DNA from 4 places in the Paenarthrobacter sp. R1 genome. Region 1 is predicted to be linked to each of the others. Evidence: riboswitches for the same ligand, from Rfam matches in the RefSeq annotation. Region 1 holds a riboswitch; each other region holds the start of a gene.

Evidence for each region. A riboswitch is a leader RNA that binds a small molecule or an ion and turns the genes downstream of it on or off. The one in region 1 is predicted to bind thiamine pyrophosphate.
Region 2: another riboswitch for thiamine pyrophosphate. It lies ahead of thiO (glycine oxidase ThiO); the one in region 1 lies ahead of QN084_RS08100 (ECF transporter S component).
Region 3: another riboswitch for thiamine pyrophosphate. It lies ahead of thiC (phosphomethylpyrimidine synthase ThiC); the one in region 1 lies ahead of QN084_RS08100 (ECF transporter S component).
Region 4: another riboswitch for thiamine pyrophosphate. It lies ahead of thiD (bifunctional hydroxymethylpyrimidine kinase/phosphomethylpyrimidine kinase); the one in region 1 lies ahead of QN084_RS08100 (ECF transporter S component).

The regions. Positions count from the first base shown of each region.
Region 1 covers NZ_CP127115.1:1,664,841-1,669,927, forward strand. The annotation lists gene QN084_RS08090 (energy-coupling factor transporter transmembrane component T family protein) at 1-387, opposite strand, end outside; gene QN084_RS08095 (ABC transporter ATP-binding protein) at 384-1,925, opposite strand; gene QN084_RS08100 (ECF transporter S component) at 1,925-2,545, opposite strand; TPP riboswitch at 2,623-2,758, opposite strand; gene QN084_RS08105 (NUDIX hydrolase) at 2,942-3,613, shown strand; gene QN084_RS08110 (DUF4235 domain-containing protein) at 3,651-3,911, shown strand; gene mnhG (monovalent cation/H(+) antiporter subunit G) at 3,959-4,342, opposite strand; gene QN084_RS08120 (MrpF/PhaF family protein) at 4,332-4,610, opposite strand; gene QN084_RS08125 (Na+/H+ antiporter subunit E) at 4,607-5,087, opposite strand, start outside.
Region 2 covers NZ_CP127115.1:771,424-776,510, reverse strand. The annotation lists gene QN084_RS03720 (DEAD/DEAH box helicase) at 1-13, opposite strand, end outside; gene QN084_RS03715 (RNB domain-containing ribonuclease) at 328-1,785, opposite strand; gene QN084_RS03710 (ferritin-like fold-containing protein) at 1,827-2,492, shown strand; gene thiE (thiamine phosphate synthase) at 2,489-3,151, opposite strand; TPP riboswitch at 3,179-3,296, shown strand; gene thiO (glycine oxidase ThiO) at 3,289-4,548, shown strand; gene thiS (sulfur carrier protein ThiS) at 4,545-4,781, shown strand; gene QN084_RS03690 (thiazole synthase) at 4,784-5,087, shown strand, end outside.
Region 3 covers NZ_CP127115.1:284,878-289,964, reverse strand. The annotation lists gene QN084_RS01450 (alpha/beta fold hydrolase) at 1-355, shown strand, start outside; gene thiC (phosphomethylpyrimidine synthase ThiC) at 342-2,174, opposite strand; TPP riboswitch at 2,169-2,277, opposite strand; gene QN084_RS01440 (amidohydrolase family protein) at 2,362-3,444, shown strand; gene QN084_RS01435 (VOC family protein) at 3,522-4,394, shown strand; gene QN084_RS01430 (hypothetical protein) at 4,515-4,955, shown strand.
Region 4 covers NZ_CP127115.1:115,844-120,930, reverse strand. The annotation lists gene QN084_RS00570 (Rne/Rng family ribonuclease) at 1-1,970, shown strand, start outside; TPP riboswitch at 2,117-2,215, shown strand; gene thiD (bifunctional hydroxymethylpyrimidine kinase/phosphomethylpyrimidine kinase) at 2,206-3,726, shown strand; gene rplU (50S ribosomal protein L21) at 4,070-4,378, shown strand; gene rpmA (50S ribosomal protein L27) at 4,437-4,700, shown strand; gene obgE (GTPase ObgE) at 4,834-5,087, shown strand, end outside.

The DNA.
Region 1 (5,087 bases):
CGTGCAGGTCATCAGGAGGATCGCCGGGAGGGCGATCGCCAAGCCGCGGAGCATGAAACCCAGCCCCAACTCAAGGGAACCTTCGCTGATGGACCACAGTCCGACGTCGAGCAGTACGGCCCCGCTGTCCGCAGCGACAATCGCCGTGCTCCACCCGCCAATTGCGGCTGCGACGATGAGCGGCCACGCCCGCACCCACAAGAGCCGCAAGGTCAGCCCGGCCAGCGGGAACAGTGCGAGTTCGGCGGCAAGGGCGATCGATGCCGATACCCAGTCGATGGACAAGGCCAGGACCATCGAAATCAGGAAGACGGCGACGAACTTCGCCAGGGGGTTGGCCTTGGTCAGCACCGCGTTGTTTCCGGTGAGGCTTAGCGCATCCCTCATGCGGCACCCGCTTCCTGCCTGGCAGCTTCTGTGGCCGGGTCCAGCCGCAACTCCATGCCGCCCAGCACTGCGCTGAATTCCTCGTCGTGGGTGACGGACACAACGGCCGTGCCCTGGTCCAGCAACTCGGACAGGAACGACGCGAGTTCCGCCCAGGTGTTGGCATCCTGCCCGAAGGTAGGCTCATCAAGCACCAGGACCTGTGGGTGGGCGGCCAGGACGGTCGCGACGGAAAGCCGCCGCTTCTCGCCGCCGGACAGCGTGTAGGGATTCGCGTCCACCAAGTGCGTCAAACGGAGCCTCTCCAGGAGTTCGTCCACCCGCTCCTCACCCCTGCCGAGGTGCCGGGGCCCAAACATCAACTCATCCATCACTTTGCCCGTGACGAACTGATGCTCAGGCTCCTGGAACACCGTCCCGATCCGGGAAATCAGTTGATCCGCCTTCCATTTGAAGGGATCGATTCCGGCGCCCTCGGAAAGCTCGACGGCGGCAGAGACCTTTCCTGCCACCGGCGCCAGAAGGCCGGCCATCGTGAGCGCAAAGGTGGACTTCCCTGCGCCGTTGGGGCCAGTGATGGTCAACGCCCGTCCTGCCCGAACCTGGGCAGACACACCGGCCTGGACCGGGATGGGCGGGATGCTCTTGAAACCCCTCCGCCGCGGCTTTTCGCGGGAAACGGCCACGTGTTCTGCTGCGAGGAGCAACTCCGCCGGCCCCTCAGCGGTGGTCCTGGTGCGGGTACGGGGCACATATCCCGGGACCCAGACTCCGGCTGTGATGAGCATGCTCCGGGCTTCGGCGAGCACCTGATCGGGAGGGCCGTCCAACAGCACTCCGCCACCGGCCGCGCCCGGTTGGAGGACCACTATGCGGTCAACCAGGTCCTTCCATACGGACACCCGGTGTTCCACCACAACCAGCGTGGCACCGGTCTTTTCAAGGCAGCGGCGAACTGCGTCCCGGACTTCCAGCACGCCTGCCGGGTCCAGGTTCGCCGTTGGTTCATCGAGCAGGACCAGCCCCGGCCGCATCGCCAGAATCCCGGCCAGCGCCAGGCGCTGCTTCTGTCCGCCGGAAAGAGCCGCCGTCGGATGGTCCATCGCGAGGCCGTCGCCGGCAGCGGTACGCAACCCGACGTCGTCGAGCGCTTCATGGACCCGGGCCCAAATGTCGTCCCGGGGCACGGCAAGGTTCTCAGCTCCAAAAGCGACGTCGTCGCCCACGCGCGACAGGACTACTTGCGTTTCCGGGTCCTGCTGCATGAGCCCGGCCCGGCCCCGCTGTTCGCGAGGTGCCGCACCGTCGATGAGGAGGGAACCGGTCTCGTCCGCGTCGTCTTCCTCATCACCCAACACCCCGGCCAGGGCGTGCAGGAACGTCGATTTTCCGCCGCCGGACGGCCCCAGCAGCAGAACCCGTTCCCCGGGTTCGATCTGCAGGTCCAGCCCCTGGATGGCTGGTACCGTCCGGCCGGAATGCCGCCAGCCCCAGCCGTTGGCGGAGATGGCGGCGGGCCGTACCTGTGCCGGTCCCATCAGTTGAAGACTGGCTCTGACGCGGCTTTCCGGGAAGCGAAGGAGCTCAAGACGCCCGTGGACGCGAGCCCGCGGGTGGCCACCCAGGACAGTGCCCCGGCGATGATTGCACCCGAAACGGTGGTGAAGGCGATGTAGGCCAGCTTGTCGACGGCTTCGTAGGCGATGTTCCAGCCCCACGGCATGAAGGAATCGTTAAGGCCGCAGAACAGTCCTGCCCCGGCACCCGCGAGGAGGGCCACCGGGAGGTTGAACTTCTTGTAGCGGAAAGCAGCGAAGATCAGTTCCGCTCCGAGGCCCTGCAGGATGCCGGAGATCAGGACCGTGGTGCCGTACTGGGACCCCATGATGAGCTCACCCGTTGCTGCGACCGCTTCGCAGAACAGCGCTGCTCCCGGTTTGCGGATGATGAGCATGCCCAGTACGGCCGGGATCATCCACCCACCGGCGATCAGGCCGGTGAGGGGCGGATAAGCAGCATTCATGGGAACGGATACGAGTGCGGCGCCCTGGGACCAGGCCCAGAAGATCACTCCGCCTGCGATGGCAATCAGCGCCGCCACCACAATGTCTACAACGCGCCAGCTGTTGCCGGCCTTCTTCACGCTTGACGTGGTCATTCTTAGCCTCCTGAGGTTACAGGAGGGGAAAGTGCTCCCCGGTATTCCCGGTGGCCTGCTGCCATCCGGTTCCGGACACTCTGAGAAGCTCGACTCCCTTGCGCCGGTACTAACCGGATCAGGTTCGAGGGTCTGCGGCTGTCCGCACTCTCAGCGCCCTCGCGTCTCCTGCATGCCTGCAGGTTCGACGGCGGCGCTCCCCTGTCGTTATCAATCTGCCCTTGTGGGCGTGCCCAGTTTACACCGGAAGGGGTGCGCCGGGTTATGGGCCCGGTCATAAACCTTTTTGCTGTTTCACGGGCGCACAGCCGCGACCGGCTGTGCCGCACACCTGAGAGAATGGGGCCAGCAGATTCAGCACACCGGATTCACAGCAGCAAGAGGGGCGCCCATCCCATGACAGAACAGCCAGCCAAGGACACCCCCGTGGCCGAACCCCGCCTTGCCGCCAGCGTGATCCTGCTTCGGGATGCGTCGGCGGGACTGGAAGCCTTTGTCCAGCACAGGGTCTCTTCCATGGACTTTGCCGCCGGCATGGTGGTGTTCCCCGGCGGTCGCGTCGATGCCTCGGACGCGGAGGGCTGGGACTACTCCTCCGAACTGCTGGAAAGGCATGCGGCCGACTGGGCGATGAGCTCGATCGCGGCCTCCGACCCGCATGCGCAAGCAGGCACGGTGCTGGCGGCTGCCATCCGTGAAGTGTTCGAGGAAGCAGGGCTGACCCTCGACGCCTCCCAGCTCCGCCCCTGGGCCAACTGGGTGACGCCCACGGACATGCCCAAGCGCTTCGACACCTACTTCTACGTGGCCAGGCCCGCCCCCGGAGCCGAGCCGCAGCACCAAACCACGGAGGCCTGGCAGTCACTCTGGATGCCGGTGGAAGGCATCCTGGCGGCCGAGGCAGAGGGCAAGCTTCAGCTCATGCCCCCAACGTACTTCCTGCTCAAGGAGATCTCGGAGTTCCACAGTGTGGAGGCCGTGTGGCAGGCCGAGCATCAGGTGCGGCCCGTCGTGTCACCTCCGGGCTCCATGGCTGCGTTCCTGAAGGAATGCGGGAACAAGCAGTAAAACGCGGCCCCCACCGCCGTGACGCTAGGCTGAGGTCATGAACTTCTTCTTCAAGCTTCTGGGTGCCGGTGTGAGCCTCGGCGCGGGTTTCCTTGGCACCAAATTGGTGAACAAGGGTTGGGAAAAGGCCACAGGCCACAAGCCGCCCACAGGCCACGACGACGTCGAGACGAGCCTCCGCTCAGCCCTGACCTTCGCGTTGGTATCGGCTTTCGTCAGCACGCTCATCCAGGTGCTCACCAGCCGCGGAACCCAGCGTGCCATTGCCCGGTTCGCGAAGTCCCAGGACATCATCTAGGAGCTTCCGGTTTCCTGGCACGCGTTCCTGAAACGCAGGAACGCGTGTCAGTTCTCCTTCTGGCTTTCGGCTGCCCGCTGGACCACTGCTTCCAGTTCATCCTTGGTCAGCAGTTCCCGGTGTCCGTGCTTGGTGCGGTACGCGGAGCGGCCCACCATGTGCGCGGAGACTGGAGCGGTGAGCAGTTGGAAGATCCAGGCCACCAGCAGGACCGGCCACACCCACCACGTCCTCATCTGCAGGCCTATGGCAGCCAGCATCAGGAACAAACCCAGGACCTGGGGCTTGGTGGCGGCGTGCATGCGGCTCATCAGGTCGGGAAAACGCAGCAAGCCAATAGCAGCACCCAGGGACATCAGCGCGCCCACCACCAGAAAGACGGCGGTCACGCCATCAATGACTGCGTCCATGCCCGTTGCATCAGGACTCATTGCTTTGACCCCTTCTGTCGGCCACGAAGCGGGCAACCGTTACGGATCCGATGAATCCAATAACGGCCAGGGCAACCAGCAGCATGAGGTTGTTCAAGTGGCGGTTCACGGCCATGTCGATAGCCAGCGCCGCGCCCAGGATGGCCAGCAGTACGTCCGATGCCAGCACGCGGTCCAGGAGCGACGGGCCGATGGCGATCCGGATGATGGCCCCGGCAGCAGCCAGGCTCAGGATTGCCGCCGTTAGCACCAGTACAAGTTCTTTCACAGCGCTGCCCCTTTCACACCTGGGTGCTGCTCGGCCTGCAGCGCGTCCAGTTCTTCACGTGTTCCCATGATCCGGATCAGCCCGGCTTCGATGTCCTGGACCTCCCGGCGGATCTTCTGGATGTCCTCTTCGGTTTTCATGTTCAGGGCGTGCAGGTACAGGGTGGACGTGGAGCGGTCCACTTCCACCACCAGCGAGCCCGGAATCAGCGAAATGACGTGGCCGGTGGCCGTCACCATGAGGTCGGAATGGCTCCGCAACGGAACAGCGACGATGGCACTGCGCACGCTGGGCCCTTTGACCACGGCCAAGTAGAGGACCAGGAAGCTCGCTGCCGCCACTTTGCCGAGGAACATGAGGGCGAAGCGGAATGCCCGGAGCACGTTGAACCGCCCGCTGAGTTCCACGGGCGGAAGGTAGAACAGCTTGGCCACAATGATCGCGATCAACGCGCCGAACAGCAGATTGCCCGGGCTG
Region 2 (5,087 bases), 890 kb from region 1:
GCAATTCACTCACAGGGAGTTTCCTTATTCATTTGGGCAGGCGCTGCATGCTCAACGGCGGCAAAGCTGTACCGGAGCACGAACTGGCGCAAGCATTTCCAGTGGAAGCCGATCGCGGGCTATCTAAGTACTGGCACTGGGGACCAGCGGGCACATCTCAAGATCGCGTAGGGGCGGGCTTGTTGAGTTCAAAAATTAACTGAATCAACGACCGGGCATCCATTACTACTGTCCCAGTCTATCCTGTGCCGGACAAAAACCCCGTTGCGCCGAAATCCCTGAGGCCCATAGCGGCCCGACACCGCGGATTCCCTGGCCCACTAGGTGTCATTCGGCCAGTTCGAACCTGATCACCCGGCCGGTGATGTCGGCCTTCACCAGGCGCACGCGCACCTGGGTTCCGGACACCAGCTCACCATCGCATCGGGCAGTGACGGCAGGTTCGGCGATCTGCACGGTGCCGTAGGGGCCATTGCCGTTGCCGTTCCCGTTGGACGGCTTGGACCCGGAAATCACCACGGCGTCGAATACCTGACCTACGTGGTTTGCCGCGAGCGCGGCTTCCACGGTGTCCAGGGCCATTCGCTCCAAGCGGCCTGCCAATGAGTCGGAAGCAGCCATGATCCCGGGCAGGTCAGGCAGCGCTTCCCGTGCCCAGGCGGGGATCTCCCGGCCGTTGCTGAGGGCTTCGCAGATCACCAGGACAAAGCGGTCAATGAGCCTGCGGAGTGGAGCAGTGGTGTGCGCGTACGGGGCCCCGATGGCGGACTGGACAACGTTCTCCGGTACCTCACCGTCGAACGGGGTGTACCCGGCGCCCCGGAACAGCATGCCGGCGGAGTGGAGGATGGCCAATTGCTTCGGATCCGAACCATCGAGGGTCCGGAGGTACTCGCCGTAGCTGATGTCGCCGTCCCACGGTTTTCCGAGGGCCTGGGTTTGGCGCTTGAAGTGCAGTAAGGAGCGCTCATCAGGGGCCGGCATGGTCCGCAGGATGCCCACCTTGCCGTCGAGCATCAATTGGGCCGCAGCCATTCCGGTCATCAGGGACATCTGGGCGTTCCAGTCCTCGATCGGCAGCGAGGGAGCAGCCACGATCCGGTAGTCGCCGTCGGTGACCTGGACGATCTCCTGTTCGGGCATGTTCAGGCTCGCCCCGCCGCGTTTGCGCTCGAGTTCGACCCGCTTCAGGCCCACTTCCTTCAGGAGCATGAGGGCCTCGGGGGCGGTTCCCGCATCGATCTGCTTCTGTGCACCCTTGTAGCTGAGCTTTGCACGGCTGCGAACGGTGGCCCGCTCCACGGACATGGAGACCACTTCCGCGTTGTGGTCGAGGTCGAAGTCCCACACGAAGGCGCTGCATTCCTGCTCTGCCAGGAGGCTCCCGGCTTGCTCGCTGATGACCTCCGGATGCAGCGGGACCCTTCCGTCCGGTGCGTAGAACGTTTGCCCGCGCCGCCGCGTTTCGGCGTCCAAGGCTCCGCCGGGGGCCACGAAGGACGGCACGTCGGCAATTGCGTACAGGACCTTGTAACCGGCATCGTTCCGCTGAATGAACAGCGCTTGGTCCAGGTCGGTGGAAGTCGCGGGGTCTATGGTCACGAACGGCACGTCCAGCAGGCTGCGGGGCGGCAATTGCAGGTTTTGAACCGCCTGGCGCGCTTCATGCTCGGCGTCGGCAGGGTAGTCGCCGGGTAGTTCCAGCTCGCTCCTCAAGGCAGCCAGGGAGGCAGCGAGCCGGTCGGAAGAATCGTCGACGTTGGGCGCTATCCGATGATGTGACACGAAAGTCAGACTAGCCCGAAAACGGCGGATAGTCTTGGACCATGGGCACGTCCACTCCTGGCGGAATTCCCGCGGACGTTCTCCCGGCAGAGCTGCTGGGAGCCATGGCCTATGGCGAATTGTCAGCGTTCGGGCGGTTGTCCGCGGACTCCCGCTTCGCCCCTACCCTCCGGGACCGGGCTACCTTTGCCAAGATCGCGGTCGGTGCATTCGGCAACTATGCGTTGATCAGCGGCCGGCTTACCGAGATGGGGCGGGACCCCGAAGACGCCATGCTTCGCTTCCAGCCGTCGTTCGATCACTTCCACGAACGCACCCCGCCAGGGGACTGGTACGAGTCTGTTCTGAAGGCGTACATCATCGACACGGTGTCCTCGGACTTCTACAGGACGGTGTCCGCCTTCCTGGATGCCGGGACACAGCAATTCGTCCGGAAAGTCGCTTCTGCGGACCAAGCCACCGAGGCGTTGCGCATCCTCCTCATGCGGGCCCTGAGGGACGATCCCAGGTTGGCTTCGCGCCTTGCCCTATGGGGCCGAAGGCTGGTGGGTGAGGCCCTCACCCAGGTGCAACGGGTGGCGTTGGAGCACCCGGACCTGCGTGCCGTACTTCATGACGGACAGGCCAAGGCGGAGGTACGCCGGTTGACGGCGGAACTCGCCGATCACCACGGCCGCCGGATGACGGGCCTCGGACTGGCTGCCTAGGCGTCCAGGGCTTCGAGCAGCGCCTTGGCCGCCGCCGTAGGGTCTTCTGCTTCGGTGATGGCGCGGACTACGACGATGCGGCTGGCTCCTGCCGCAACCACCTGCTCCACATTCGAAAGATCGATCCCGCCAATGGCAAACCAGGGAAGGGCGGATCCTGCGCGTTCCACAGCTTCGGTGGCATATGTGACCAAGCCCAGGCCCACTGGCGTCCGGCCCGGTTTGGTGGGTGTGGGCCAGAGGGGACCGACGCAGAAGTAGTCCAGTCCTTCGCTGCCCGACGAAGCCGCAATGGCCGCGTTCACCTGATCAGGCCCATGCGTGGAAAGACCTATGGCAGCGGTGTCCCCGAGCAGCTGCCGGGCCACGGGCAGCGGGAGGTCCTTTTGGCCCACGTGGAACACGGGAGTCCCGGAAACACGGGCGATATCAGCCCGGTCGTTGACCGCCCACAGCTTGGAATGCCGGGCGGCAGCTTTGTTCAGGACCTCGAGCAACTCCAGTTCCTCGGCGGCCTCAAGGGTCTTGTCTCGGAGCTGGATGATGTCCACGCCGCCTTCGAACGCGGCGTCCACAAAGTCTTCGAAATCGCCTTGCCGCCGGCGGGCATCGGTGCACAGGTAGAGGCGGGCGTCGGTGAGGAGATCAGGCTGGGTCATGGAAACCAGAGTAGTTCCTCTAAACTGGGCACGTACTGCGGGAGCCGTGACAGCGTCATATGACCGTCCGGCTGAGAGGGCTTCAGAGCCGACCGCTTGACCTGATCCGGCTAATACCGGCGTAGGGAAGGAAACCAATGGCAGAAGCCATCCAAGCAGACGTTGCCGTCATCGGCGCAGGCGTAGTCGGCCTGGGCATAGCCCACCGGATCCGGGCCACAGGCCGTTCCGTGGCCCTCATCGATCCGAACCCCGTCAGTGGAGCAACCTTTGCAGCGGCCGGGATGCTGGCCCCCGTGAGCGAACTCCACTACCAGGAAGAAGATCTCCTGGAACTGATGCTCGAATCGTCCAGGTTGTGGCCAACGTTCGTGTCCGGATTGTCCGGTACCGGCGTCACCACCGGCTACAGCACGACGTCGACGCTCGCGGTGGGTGCCGATGCCGCCGATCGACGGGCGCTCGCCGATCTGCGCTCCGTGCAACAGGCGGCGGGGCTCACAGTGGAGCCGTTGATGCTGCGGGACGCGCGGCAGCGCGAGCCGCTGCTCAGCCCCGGAATTTCATGCGCTTTCGATATCCCGGCCGACCACCAAGTGGACCCCCGCCGGCTGGCGGAGTGCATACTCGCCGGATTGGCCGCGCACACCCCGTGGGATGCCACATGGGTCCCGGGCGCGAGCAGCGGGTTCCAGCTGGCAGCGGAAGCCCGGCGGCTGCTGTGGGAGGGTAACCGCGTTGTGGGCGCTGAACTCTCCACCGGCCAAGTGGTAGCGGCAAGGGAAACGGTGCTGGCCAATGGCTTGGCGGCTGCGGCGACCGGCGGACTTCCTGAGGACCTGCACCTGCCGCTCAGGCCGGTTTACGGAGACATCCTCAGGCTCCGGGTACCGGAGGACCTGCGCCCGTTGCTGACCTCCACGGTCCGCGGAATGGTGCGGGGAGTGCCGGTGTACATCGTGCCCCGCGAGGACGGGACCGTGGTGATCGGGGCAACCCAACGCGAGGACGGGCTCTCGACGGGATCGAATGCGGTGTCTGCCGGCGGCGTGTACCAGCTGCTTCGGGACGCCCAGGTCCTGGTCCCCGCAGTCGGTGAGCTGGAGCTCATCGAAGTGACAGCCCGTGCACGGCCGGGCACCCCTGACAACGCTCCGCTCCTGGGGCGGGTGGGCGCGGCGGACGGCGCCGTCCGGGGCCTGATCATAGCCACGGGCTTCTTCCGCCACGGCGTACTCCTGACCCCCATGGCCGCACAGATCGTGGCCGGCTTGCTCGACGGTTCCGCGGATGACCGGTGGGTCCGGTTCCGTCCGGATCGTTTTTCTCCGCAAGGCGCCCTCGCCCGTCCCCGCATTCCAACACCATCCATCGCTTCCACCAAGGAAACAGCATGAACATCACACTCAATGGCGCCCGGCACACCGTGGCCGATGGCGCATCCGTCAGCACCCTGGTCACGTCCGTTACCGGCCGCGCCCTCGACCCGAGCGGACAGGCGGCCGACGGCGGCAAGCTGGGTGTCGCCGTCGCGCGCAATGCGGAGGTGGTCCCGCGTAGCCAGTGGGCAGCAACGAACCTCGCCGACGGCGATGAACTCGAACTCGTTACCGCAGTCCAGGGAGGCTGACCATGACCATCCTCAACACCGAAACCACTACTGACACGCTGGAAATCGACGGGGTCGCCTTCAGTTCGCGGCTCATCATGGGCACCGGTGGCGCGCCGAGCCTGGACGGTTTGGGGGCGGCCCTGGTGGCTTCCGGCACGGAGCTCACCACGGTGGCCATGCGCCGCTACTCGCCGGCCGAGACGGGCTCGCTGTTCCAACTGCTGGTGGACAACAACATCCGGGTGCTGCCCAACACGGCAGGTTGTTTCACTGCCAAGGACGCTGTGCTCACCGCGGAGCTGGCCCGCGAGGCGCTGGAGACCG
Region 3 (5,087 bases), 1.4 Mb from region 1:
TGTCCGTAGCCAACTCGGCGACGCCGACTATGAGCGTGAGTATTTCCGGCGGGCCTACGCTGCGGAGGCGGGCGGCCTGCAGACACCGGAAGCGCGGCGCTCAGCCCGGCGTTTGAGGTTGCAGGCCCCGCCGTGGGAAGCGCCCCTGCACATTGTGCCCGGTGTTCCCACGCTGGTGCTGACCGGTGGCTGGGAGCCGTTGTACGAGGAAATTGCCGGGTATTTGAGGGATACCGGTGCCCTCCACCGCGTAGCTGCAGGAGGGCACCGTCCCCAGGACTCCGCCGACGGCGACCGGTTCATCCGGTCCTTCATTGCCGACGTCGGACGGGGTTTGTCGGTCAGGGCGTCGTGAGCCGCTGGTCACCGCGGGCCGGCAGCTGGAGTTCGGGCAGGTAGACCTTGCCTCCGGTCGCCAGGAACTCCTCGCTCTTTTCGCGCATGCCGCTGTACATCTCCGCTATGGCCGCCTGGGCCTCGGCGGAACCGTATTCATCCCGGATGTCCTGGCTGATGCGCATGGAGCAGAATTTCGGCCCGCACATGGAACAGAAGTGCGCGGTCTTGGCGGGTTCAGCGGGAAGCGTCTCATCGTGGAAGGACTCCGCGGTCACCGGGTCCAGTGAGAGTGCGAACTGGTCCCTCCACCTGAACTCGAACCGCGCCTTGGACAGCGCGTCGTCGCGTTCGTGCGCGCCGGGGTGGCCCTTGGCCAGGTCTGCGGCGTGGGCTGCAATCTTGTAGGTGATGACTCCGGTTTTGACGTCGTCCTTGTTAGGCAGCCCCAGATGCTCCTTGGGGGTCACGTAGCAAAGCATCGCCGTGCCGTACCGGGCGATTTCCGTGGCACCGATGGCCGAGGTGATGTGGTCGTAGCCCGGCGCGACGTCAGTGACCAACGGGCCCAGGGTGTAGAACGGGGCGCCCTTGCACAACCGCTGTTGCCGTTCCACGTTTTCACGCACCAAGTGGAACGGAATGTGGCCCGGGCCTTCGACCATGACCTGGACGTCGTACTTCCAGGCCCGCTCCGTCAGCTCCGCCAAGGTATCCAGTTCCGCGAACTGTGCGGCATCATTGGCGTCTGCGGTGGCGCCGGGCCGCAGTCCATCGCCGAGCGAGAAGGCAACGTCGTACTTGGCGAAGATTTCGCACAGTTCGTCGAAATGCGTGTAGAGGAAGTTTTCCTGGTGGTGGGCAAGGCACCAGCCGGCCATGATGGAGCCGCCTCGGGAAACAATTCCGGTCACCCGGTTGGCCGTCAGCGGCACGTACCGGAGCAGGACGCCGGCGTGGATGGTCATATAGTCCACACCCTGTTCGCATTGTTCGATCACGGTGTCCCGGAATATTACCCACGTGAGCTTGTTCGCCTCGCCGTTGACCTTCTCCAGGGCCTGGTAGATGGGGACGGTGCCAATGGGAACGGGGGAGTTCCGGATGATCCATTCACGGGTGGTGTGGATGTCATCGCCTGTGGAGAGGTCCATGACAGTGTCCGCTCCCCACTGGGTGGCCCACTGCAGCTTGTCCACTTCTTCGGCGATTGAGCTCGTCACGGCTGAGTTGCCGATGTTGGCGTTGATCTTCACCAGGAATGCCTTGCCGATGATCATGGGCTCGGACTCGGGGTGGTTGATGTTGCTGGGGATGATGGCGCGGCCGGCGGCCACCTCGCTGCGGACCAGTTCAACGTCGCAGTTCTCCCGCAAGGCCACGAAGCGCATCTCCGGGGTCACTATGCCCTGCCGGGCGTAGTGCATCTGGGTGACCCTTTTGCCATCGACGGCGCGGCGAGGCACGGGTTGTGCGCCCTTCCATTCCGCTGAAGCCGCACCGCGGCGCACGGCTGACTTGCCGTCGTCGAGCAGGTTGCGTTCCCGTCCCGTGTAGCTTTCCGTATCGCCGCGCGCCTGGATCCATGCCGCCCTGAAGGGTTCAAGCCCGACGACGGGATCGCTGCCCGGCCCTGCCGTGCGGTACACCCTCAGCGGATCGTTGGCCTTCCCGTTGGGGGAGGGCTCCAAGGCAATCTCGGTCACCGGGACGCGGATGCCGTGGCCAGGGTCCTCCACCCAGGCAAGCGAGTGGGATTTCAGCGACTGCGTGACGGCGTCCCCGCCGGGAGCTGTCAGGTTTTGGGTAGGGCTGTGCTGTGTTTCTGTGGTGCTCAAGGATTACTCACTTCCTTCGCCGGCATTACCCGGACAGGTTCAACGGTCGCAGACTGCTTCAGTCCTTTTCTCAGCCCCTGCAGGGGCTCCCGTGTGGTCAGGGACGAAGCTACCACAGCTGCGGCGGGTGCTCCCAGTCATATGCGGTCCGGATCCGGACTGTGGCCGCCGGCACTAAGCTTCTGCCATGCCGAACATCATTGAATTCAGCGGTCCGGTGCTGGTTTCCGCGCATGAGGAACGCCGGGGCCTGTGGTCCGTGGACGGCCGCCTGACCTTCAGCCGTCCGGAAGCTGCCCCGGATACCGTGCTGGAGGGCTGGGTCCTGCCCGGATTCGTTGATGCCCACTGCCACATTGGCCTGGGAGCCGGCGGGGCAGTGGATGAGGCCACCACCCTGGAGCAGGCCCGTACCGATTTGTCCGCCGGGACGCTGCTGGTCCGTGATGCCGGCTCCCCGGCCAATACGAGGTGGGTCCAGCAGCGTACGGACCTGCCAAGGCTGATCCGGGCGGGACGGCACATTGCGAGGAGCCGGCGCTACCTGCGCGGCCTCGGACACGAGGTGGAGCCGGAGCAGCTGGTGGAGACCGTTCGAAAGGAAGCGCGCGACGGCGACGGTTGGGTCAAGCTGGTTGGCGACTGGATCGACCGCGGCGTGGGAGACCTGGCGCCTTCTTTTCCGGCGGCGGTGGTCAAGGACGCCATCGCTGCAGCCCACGACGAGGGCGCACGGGTAACCGCGCATTGCTTCGCGGAAGAAACCTTGGATGACATGCTCGATGCCGGCATCGACTGCATCGAACATGCCACCGGGCTCCTGCCGCGGCACATCCCGCGGCTTGTGGAACAGGGTGTCCCGATCGTTCCCACCCTGGTCAACATTGCCACGTTCCCCGATATCGCGGCCCAGGCCGGGCCCAAGTTCCCCGACTACGCGCAGCACATGACCGCATTGTGGGAGCGCCGGCGCGAACGGGTCCTCGAGGCCTATGAAGCCGGTGTTTCCATCTATGCCGGCACTGATGCCGGGAGCGTTATCAAGCATGGCCGCATAGCCGACGAGATGCAGGAACTGCACGACGCCGGCCTGCCGCCTTCAGCGGTCCTCGAGGCTGCTGCGTGGGGCGCCCGGAGGTGGCTGGGAGCCGAGGGCGTCAGCGAAGGGGCGAGTGCCGACGTCGTGATTTGCAGGGAGGATCCCCGCCGCGCCCTGGCTACCGTGCGTGAACTTAGCCACGTGGTTCTGCGGGGCACCATCGTTCGTTAGGAATAAATTGAAGCTTCAAGTAATTTAGTAAGGTAGAACGTGCCGAAAGGCGGCCGCCGAACTACCGGGAGCATCACATGACCACGCCATCCAGCCAGGACCTCCTGCCAGCCGAACTCACCATGGGCACTGTCATGCTCAGGGTCGGCGACATGAAGGTGATGAGCGACTATTACCAGCGCGCCCTCGGCCTGCAGGTCATAGCGGAGCAGGACGGCGGCCTGTACCTGGGCCGCCTGGGGAAGCCGGTGGTCCATCTGGCTCCCGCAGCGGGCTTGCAGCTGCCCGGGCGCGGGGAAGCGGGGCTGTTCCACACCGCAGTCCTGTTCGAGGACCAAGCGTCCCTCGCCGCCACCATTGCCACGGCCGCGCAGTACGAACCCCGCGCGTTCGTTGGCAGCGCTGACCACTTGGTGAGCGAAGCCTTCTACTTCACCGACCCCGAAGGCAACGGCATCGAGTTGTACTACGACAAGCCGAGGAACGTCTGGCAATGGGACGGCAAGAACGTGGTCATGGACAACGTGGCGCTGCCTCCGCAGGCGTACCTCCAGCAACACCTGAGCGAGGCCGCCATCGTGGGGCAGCAGGGGGCCGCGGCCGGGATCGGGCACGTCCACCTCCAGGTGGGCGATGTTTCCACAGCGCAGAAGTTCTACGTTGACACCCTTGGCTTTGAAAAGACCGCGGGGTGGCATGGCCAGGCGCTGTTCGTCTCGGCGGGCGGCTACCACCATCACATGGCCATGAACGTCTGGAACAGCAGGGGAGCGGGCCCGCGCAAGGACACTCTGGGCCTGGGTGAAGTGCTCATCGAAGTCCCGTCGAATGATGACGTCGCAGCGCTCGCCGACCGTCTCCGCGTGGCCGGCCTGCAAAGCCACCACACCGGCCTTGAGCTCCGCTTCGAGGATCCGTGGCGCAACCAGCTGCGGGTTGCCGTCCGCTGAGGCGGCATCCGCCGGCGCGTGGCTGCATTAGGCTAGGCGATGGCGGTGCCGGTTCCATGTCCTGCGCAGCCTCCCGCGGTTGGGCGGGGCATGTCAGCACGAAGGAAATGAGTACGTTCCATGGGCTTTGCCGAAATCTTTGTAGCCACCCACGATGAAGCCCTCAAGCGGGCAGCTGCACTCGAACGCGGCGCCGATGTGGCCGGTTCTGCTGTGCGCATCGAAGGCATCACCGATTTTGAGGTGGAGCAGCTCGGTGATCTTGCAGGGCAGGCAGTGCACGCCTCCGGCGCTGATTATGAACTCGCCCTGGTGGACGTCACCAGCGATTCGCTGCTGGGTGTTCCGGAAGCAATGGTGCGGGCCCTCGCCGAGCTGCTGACCTACCAGAGCGAAGGCGACGGCAACGTGCTGGACGACGTCGCAGAGGCCTGGACTTCCCAGGAGGACATGCCGTTCGGCGCTGCGGAATCCCGCGGGTACGTCCAGCAGTTGGCTGCACTTGCCAGCGATGTCGAAAAAATCGACCGCGCCGGCCTGTATGTGTGGTCAATTTCCTGAACCTCGCAGGCAAGTGCGCGGGGCGAAGTCGTAAATACTCCTGTCATCTGGCACAATAGACAGGTACTCGATCGGTGCGGCCCCTCTCTCCGTGCTCGTATCTTGTCCTTCGAACCCCCTAGTATGGCCCGC
Region 4 (5,087 bases), 1.5 Mb from region 1:
TGAACCTTGAGGGCCAACCGCGCCGGATCGAGAACGCGCTCAAGTCCGGAGACTCCGTCCTGGTGCAGGTCACCAAGGACCCCGTGGGTCACAAGGGTGCGCGTCTGACCAGCCAGATCTCCCTGCCGGGCCGCTACCTCGTCTATGTCCCGGGCGGTTCCATGACCGGAATCTCCCGGAAACTGCCCGACGTCGAACGGAACCGCCTCAAGCGGATCCTGAAGGACCGTTTGCCGGAGAACGCCGGCGTGATTGTCCGCACGGCCGCCGAAGGCGCGTCGGAAGAGGAACTGACCCACGACATCAACCGCCTCCGGGCGCAGTGGGAAGGCATCGAGAGCCAAGCATCCTCAACCAAGGTCCTTGCCCCGGAACTGCTGTACGGCGAACCGGACCTCACCATCAAGGTGGTTCGGGACGTCTTCAACGAGGACTTCTCCAAGCTGATTGTTTCCGGCGACGAAGCCTGGGACACCATTGAGGCCTACGTTACGTACGTTGCGCCTGACCTGGTGGGTCGCTTGGAAAAGTGGACCAAGGACCAGGACATCTTTGCTGCCTGGCGCATTGACGAACAAATCCACAAGGCTCTGGAACGCAAGGTCTTCCTGCCGTCCGGCGGCTCTTTGGTGATCGACCGTACCGAGGCCATGACTGTCGTGGACGTCAACACCGGCAAGTTCACCGGCAGCGGCGGCAACTTGGAAGAGACCGTCACCAAGAACAATCTGGAAGCGGCCGAAGAGGTAGTTCGCCAGCTCCGCCTCCGTGACATCGGCGGCATCATCGTCATCGACTTCATCGATATGGTCCTGGAGTCCAACAGGGACTTGGTGCTGCGCCGGCTGGTGGAGTGCCTTGGCCGCGACCGCACCAAGCACCAGGTGGCGGAGGTGACGTCCCTGGGCCTCGTCCAGATGACGCGCAAGCGCATGGGCACAGGCTTGCTGGAGGTCTTCGGTGAGCAATGCGAGCACTGTGCCGGCCGCGGCGTGGTGACGCACGACGAGCCCGTGGAGCACCGCCGCGCGAATGTGGTGGCTGCCGAGCAGCACCGGTCCCACACCGAAGCACAGCAGCCGTCCCAGCGCAGTGAGCGTAAGCGTCGCCGCGGCAAGGGGGGCAACCAGGCACCGGAAGCTACGACGCCGGTCCAGCCGGCCGCTGCCCCGACGGCACCCGCTCCGGCTGAGTCCGTGGATCCCGCCCAGAAAGCCAAGGCAGAGGCTACCCGGGCCGCATTGGCGACGATCGCCGCTGCTGCGCACGCTGCACACCTGCACGATGACGAGGTGCACCGCGCCGAGGAAGCAGCCCGCGCCGCCGGTAAGGCGGAAGCAGGCCAGTCGGGTCCCGCCCAGGCGGATCCTGCCCGGAAGGCTCCTGCGCAGTCGGCTCCTGCCCAAGGGGATGCCGCCCAGGCCCCTGCGCAGGGCGGGCAGACGCAGGGCTCCACCCCGGCAGAAACTGCGGCCAGGGAGGGCCGTCCGGCTCCGGTACTGCGCTTCGGCGGAGAGGAAGTGGCTCTGCCTTTCGTGGAGCATCACGACGAACCTGCCAAGAAGCCTGCCATGAGCCTGGATCTGCTGGCTGAGGCCTTCTCGCACTTGGGCGGCACACCTGAGGTTGTCCCCGGGTCTGAGGTTGCCGGGTCTGAGAAGGACGCGCCCGGGAACGTTGAATCTGCTGACGCACCCGTGAGCGCCGACGCCTTGCCAGCCACGTCCGCTGGTACTGAACCCGTGGAGTCCCGGTCCGGCGCCCGGGGCCGGCGCGGCAGGCGGAACCGCAGTGCCAGCAGGGCCCAGGGTGCTGCCAACGAGACCAACGTTGAGCACCACGACGTTCGGGCCGCCACAGGTGGCGGGACCTCGCACGAAGCGAAGGCGCCGGCTGAGCCGGCAAAGAAGCCAACTCCAGCCTCGGAGCCGATCATCCTTGGGGTGGGTGTTCCGGCGTCGGAGCTGTAAACAGGTACTGAAGACACAGTTGGAACGAAGGCCGCGCAGCGCATGCTGTGCGGCCTTCGTCGTGCAACGGGTCATCATCGCCCGGGTCATATCCAGGCCGTTAGCCGCCGGGGTTCCCGGCGTGAGGGGCTTCCGGGCTAGGCTAGGACACTGACACGGGGTGCCGGGCATAGGGCCGGGCTGAGATCCAGACCCGTTGAACCTGTCCGGTTAGCACCGGCGAAGGGATGTCTCCATGACTTCAATGTCGTCTTCTGCTGTTTATCCGTTGCCAGCGGTCATCCGTACACATCCGAGGGTGTTGAGCATTGCTGGTTCGGACCCCTCCGGCGGGGCGGGGATCCAAGCGGACCTTAAAAGCATTGCTGCGCACGGCGGCTACGGTATGGCCGCCATCACCGCGCTGACGGCCCAGAACACGCGGGGCGTCAGCGGTGTGCATGTGCCGCCGGTGGAATTCCTCCGCCAGCAGTTGGAAACCGTCAGCAGCGACGTCGCTATCGACGCCGTGAAGATCGGGATGCTCGGTGATGCCGCCGTCATCAACGAGGTCCGGACCTGGCTTGTCAAGGTACGTCCCGCCGTCGTGGTCCTGGACCCGGTGATGGTGGCCACCAGCGGTGACCGGCTGCTGCGGGAATCAGCCGAGGCAGCGTTGCGTGACCTTCTGCCGATGGCGGACCTCATTACACCCAACCTTCCGGAACTGGCCATGCTGCTGGGGGAACCCGAAGCGGAGGACTGGCCTGCGGCGCTGGACCAGGGCAAACGGTTGGCCGGGGAGTGCGGCAATACGGTGCTGGTCAAGGGAGGCCACTTGCCGGGGGCGCAGTGTCCGGATGCGCTTATCAATACCAGCGGTTTGCTGCGTCAGGACGTGATCGAAGTCGGGGGACCGCGTGTTCAGACACGGAACAGCCACGGCACTGGCTGCTCGTTGTCCTCGGCCCTGGCCGCTGTCCAGGCAAGAACAGGAGATTGGGAGGCGTCCCTGCGGGAAGTCAAGCCCTGGTTGCGCGAGGCTCTGATGAGGGCTGACGATCTTGAAGTGGGCCAGGGGAGCGGTCCGATCCACCATTTCCACCATCTCCGGGAATCATCCCGGCCCGGGGCCTTCGCTGCCCTCCTGTGGAAGGAAGCCGCCGTGGAGCTGGAAGCCATCCACGGGCTTGCCTTCATACGGGACTTGGGGTCCGGGGAGTTGCCGGAGTCCGAGTTCAGCTACTACCTGGCCCAGGACGCCCTTTACCTCAACGGGTATTCCAGGGTGCTTGCCCGGGCAGGTGCCCTCGCCCCGACCGAAGAAGAGCAGCTGTTCTGGGCCCGGGGTTCCCAACAGTGCCTTGACGTGGAATCCGTATTGCACCGGAACTGGCTGAGCGGCCGTGAAGCGACGACGCAGAGCGGCCCGGTCACCAAGGCCTACGTGGACCATCTGATGGCGTCATCTGCTTCGGGAAGCTACGGCGTCCTGCTTGCTGCGGTCCTGCCCTGCTACTGGCTGTATGCGGAAGTGGGGCAGCAACTGCACGCCGACTTCGTCCAGGCCGGTTCCCCGGAGAACCATCCCTACGCGGATTGGCTGAGGACCTATGCGGACGAGGATTTTGCGGAGGCGACGCGGAAGGCGATTGCTCTCACGGATGCCGCAGCAGCTGCGGCATCCGGCCGTGAGCGGGCTGCCATGAAGGAAGCCTTCGTCCAGTCCTGCCGCTACGAGACCGCGTTCTTTGATGCCCCAAGACTGCATTCGTAACACGGACGCCGCGCGTCGGACGGGAAATCAACGGCAAGGCCACGTAGAGGCTGTAAGCTGTATGGGCACGGTGCCGGGAACGTCCGTTCCTACTGGTGACAAGCGTCACGTGGTGGCTTCCGGACCCGGCCTCATTTGCAGCTGAAGGTCAAACTAGCGTAATCTTGATCTTCGGTGCTTACGCCAACACTTGGGTTATGCCCCTTGGAATTGTTCATGGGATGACTCGCGGGCTTCGATCTGAAGTCCACGGCGTTGAGGCACAGCGTGAACCAGGCCTGATTCCGGTTCGGGGTTCCGCACGCAAATTTAGTAAGAAACGTCGAGAGAAGTGAGTACCCAAGTGGTGTACGCGATTGTCCGCGCAGGCGGCCGCCAAGAAAAGGTTTCCGTTGGAGACTACGTAACTCTGAACCGCGTCCCCGGTGGAGCCGGCAGCACGCTTGAGCTGCCCGCCTTGCTCCTGGTTGACGGCGACAAGGTCACCTCCGCTGCTGCGGACCTGGCCAAGGTGAAGGTCACGGCTGAGATCCTGGAAGACCTCCGCGGTCCCAAGATTGTCATCCAGAAGTTCAAGAACAAGACCGGCTACAAGAAGCGCCAGGGTCACCGTCAGGAACTGACCAAGATCAAGATCACGAGCATCGCGTAACGTCCGTTACGTAGTTCAGATTTCAGTTTCCCCAGAAATTTAGAGGCAGGCATTTCACATGGCACACAAAAAAGGCGCGAGCTCCACTCGCAACGGTCGTGACTCCAACGCACAGCGCCTCGGCGTCAAGCGTTTCGGTGGCCAGGTAGTTTCCGCAGGCGAAATCATCGTTCGCCAGCGTGGCACCCACTTCCACCCCGGTGCAGGCGTCGGTCGCGGTGGCGACGACACCCTGTTCGCCCTCGAAGCCGGTGCGGTTGAGTTCGGTACTCGCCGTGGCCGTCGCGTGGTGAACATCGTTGCTGCTGCTGCCGCAGAGTAACAACACTTTCTGAACCGGTGGAGCGGGCCAACAGGTCCGCTCCACTGTTCTTTTAACCGCATTACAATCGTTCAGGGCGCCAGGCGCACTGGGCAAGGCGTTCGCGCTGTTGACAGCAATAGAGGAGATTCACGTGGCGAGCTTTGTAGACCGGGTAGTCCTGCACGTATCAGGCGGTACCGGCGGCCATGGCTGTGTCTCCGTCAAGCGCGAGAAGTTCAAGCCGCTGGGCGGGCCCGACGGCGGCAACGGCGGCAACGGCGGCGACGTCATCCTCCGTGTCTCGAGCCAGACCACCACGCTCCTTGATTACCACCATGCCCCGCACCGCCACGCCACCAACGGCGGCCCTGGCATGGGTGATTGGCGTGACGGCAAGAACGGGGA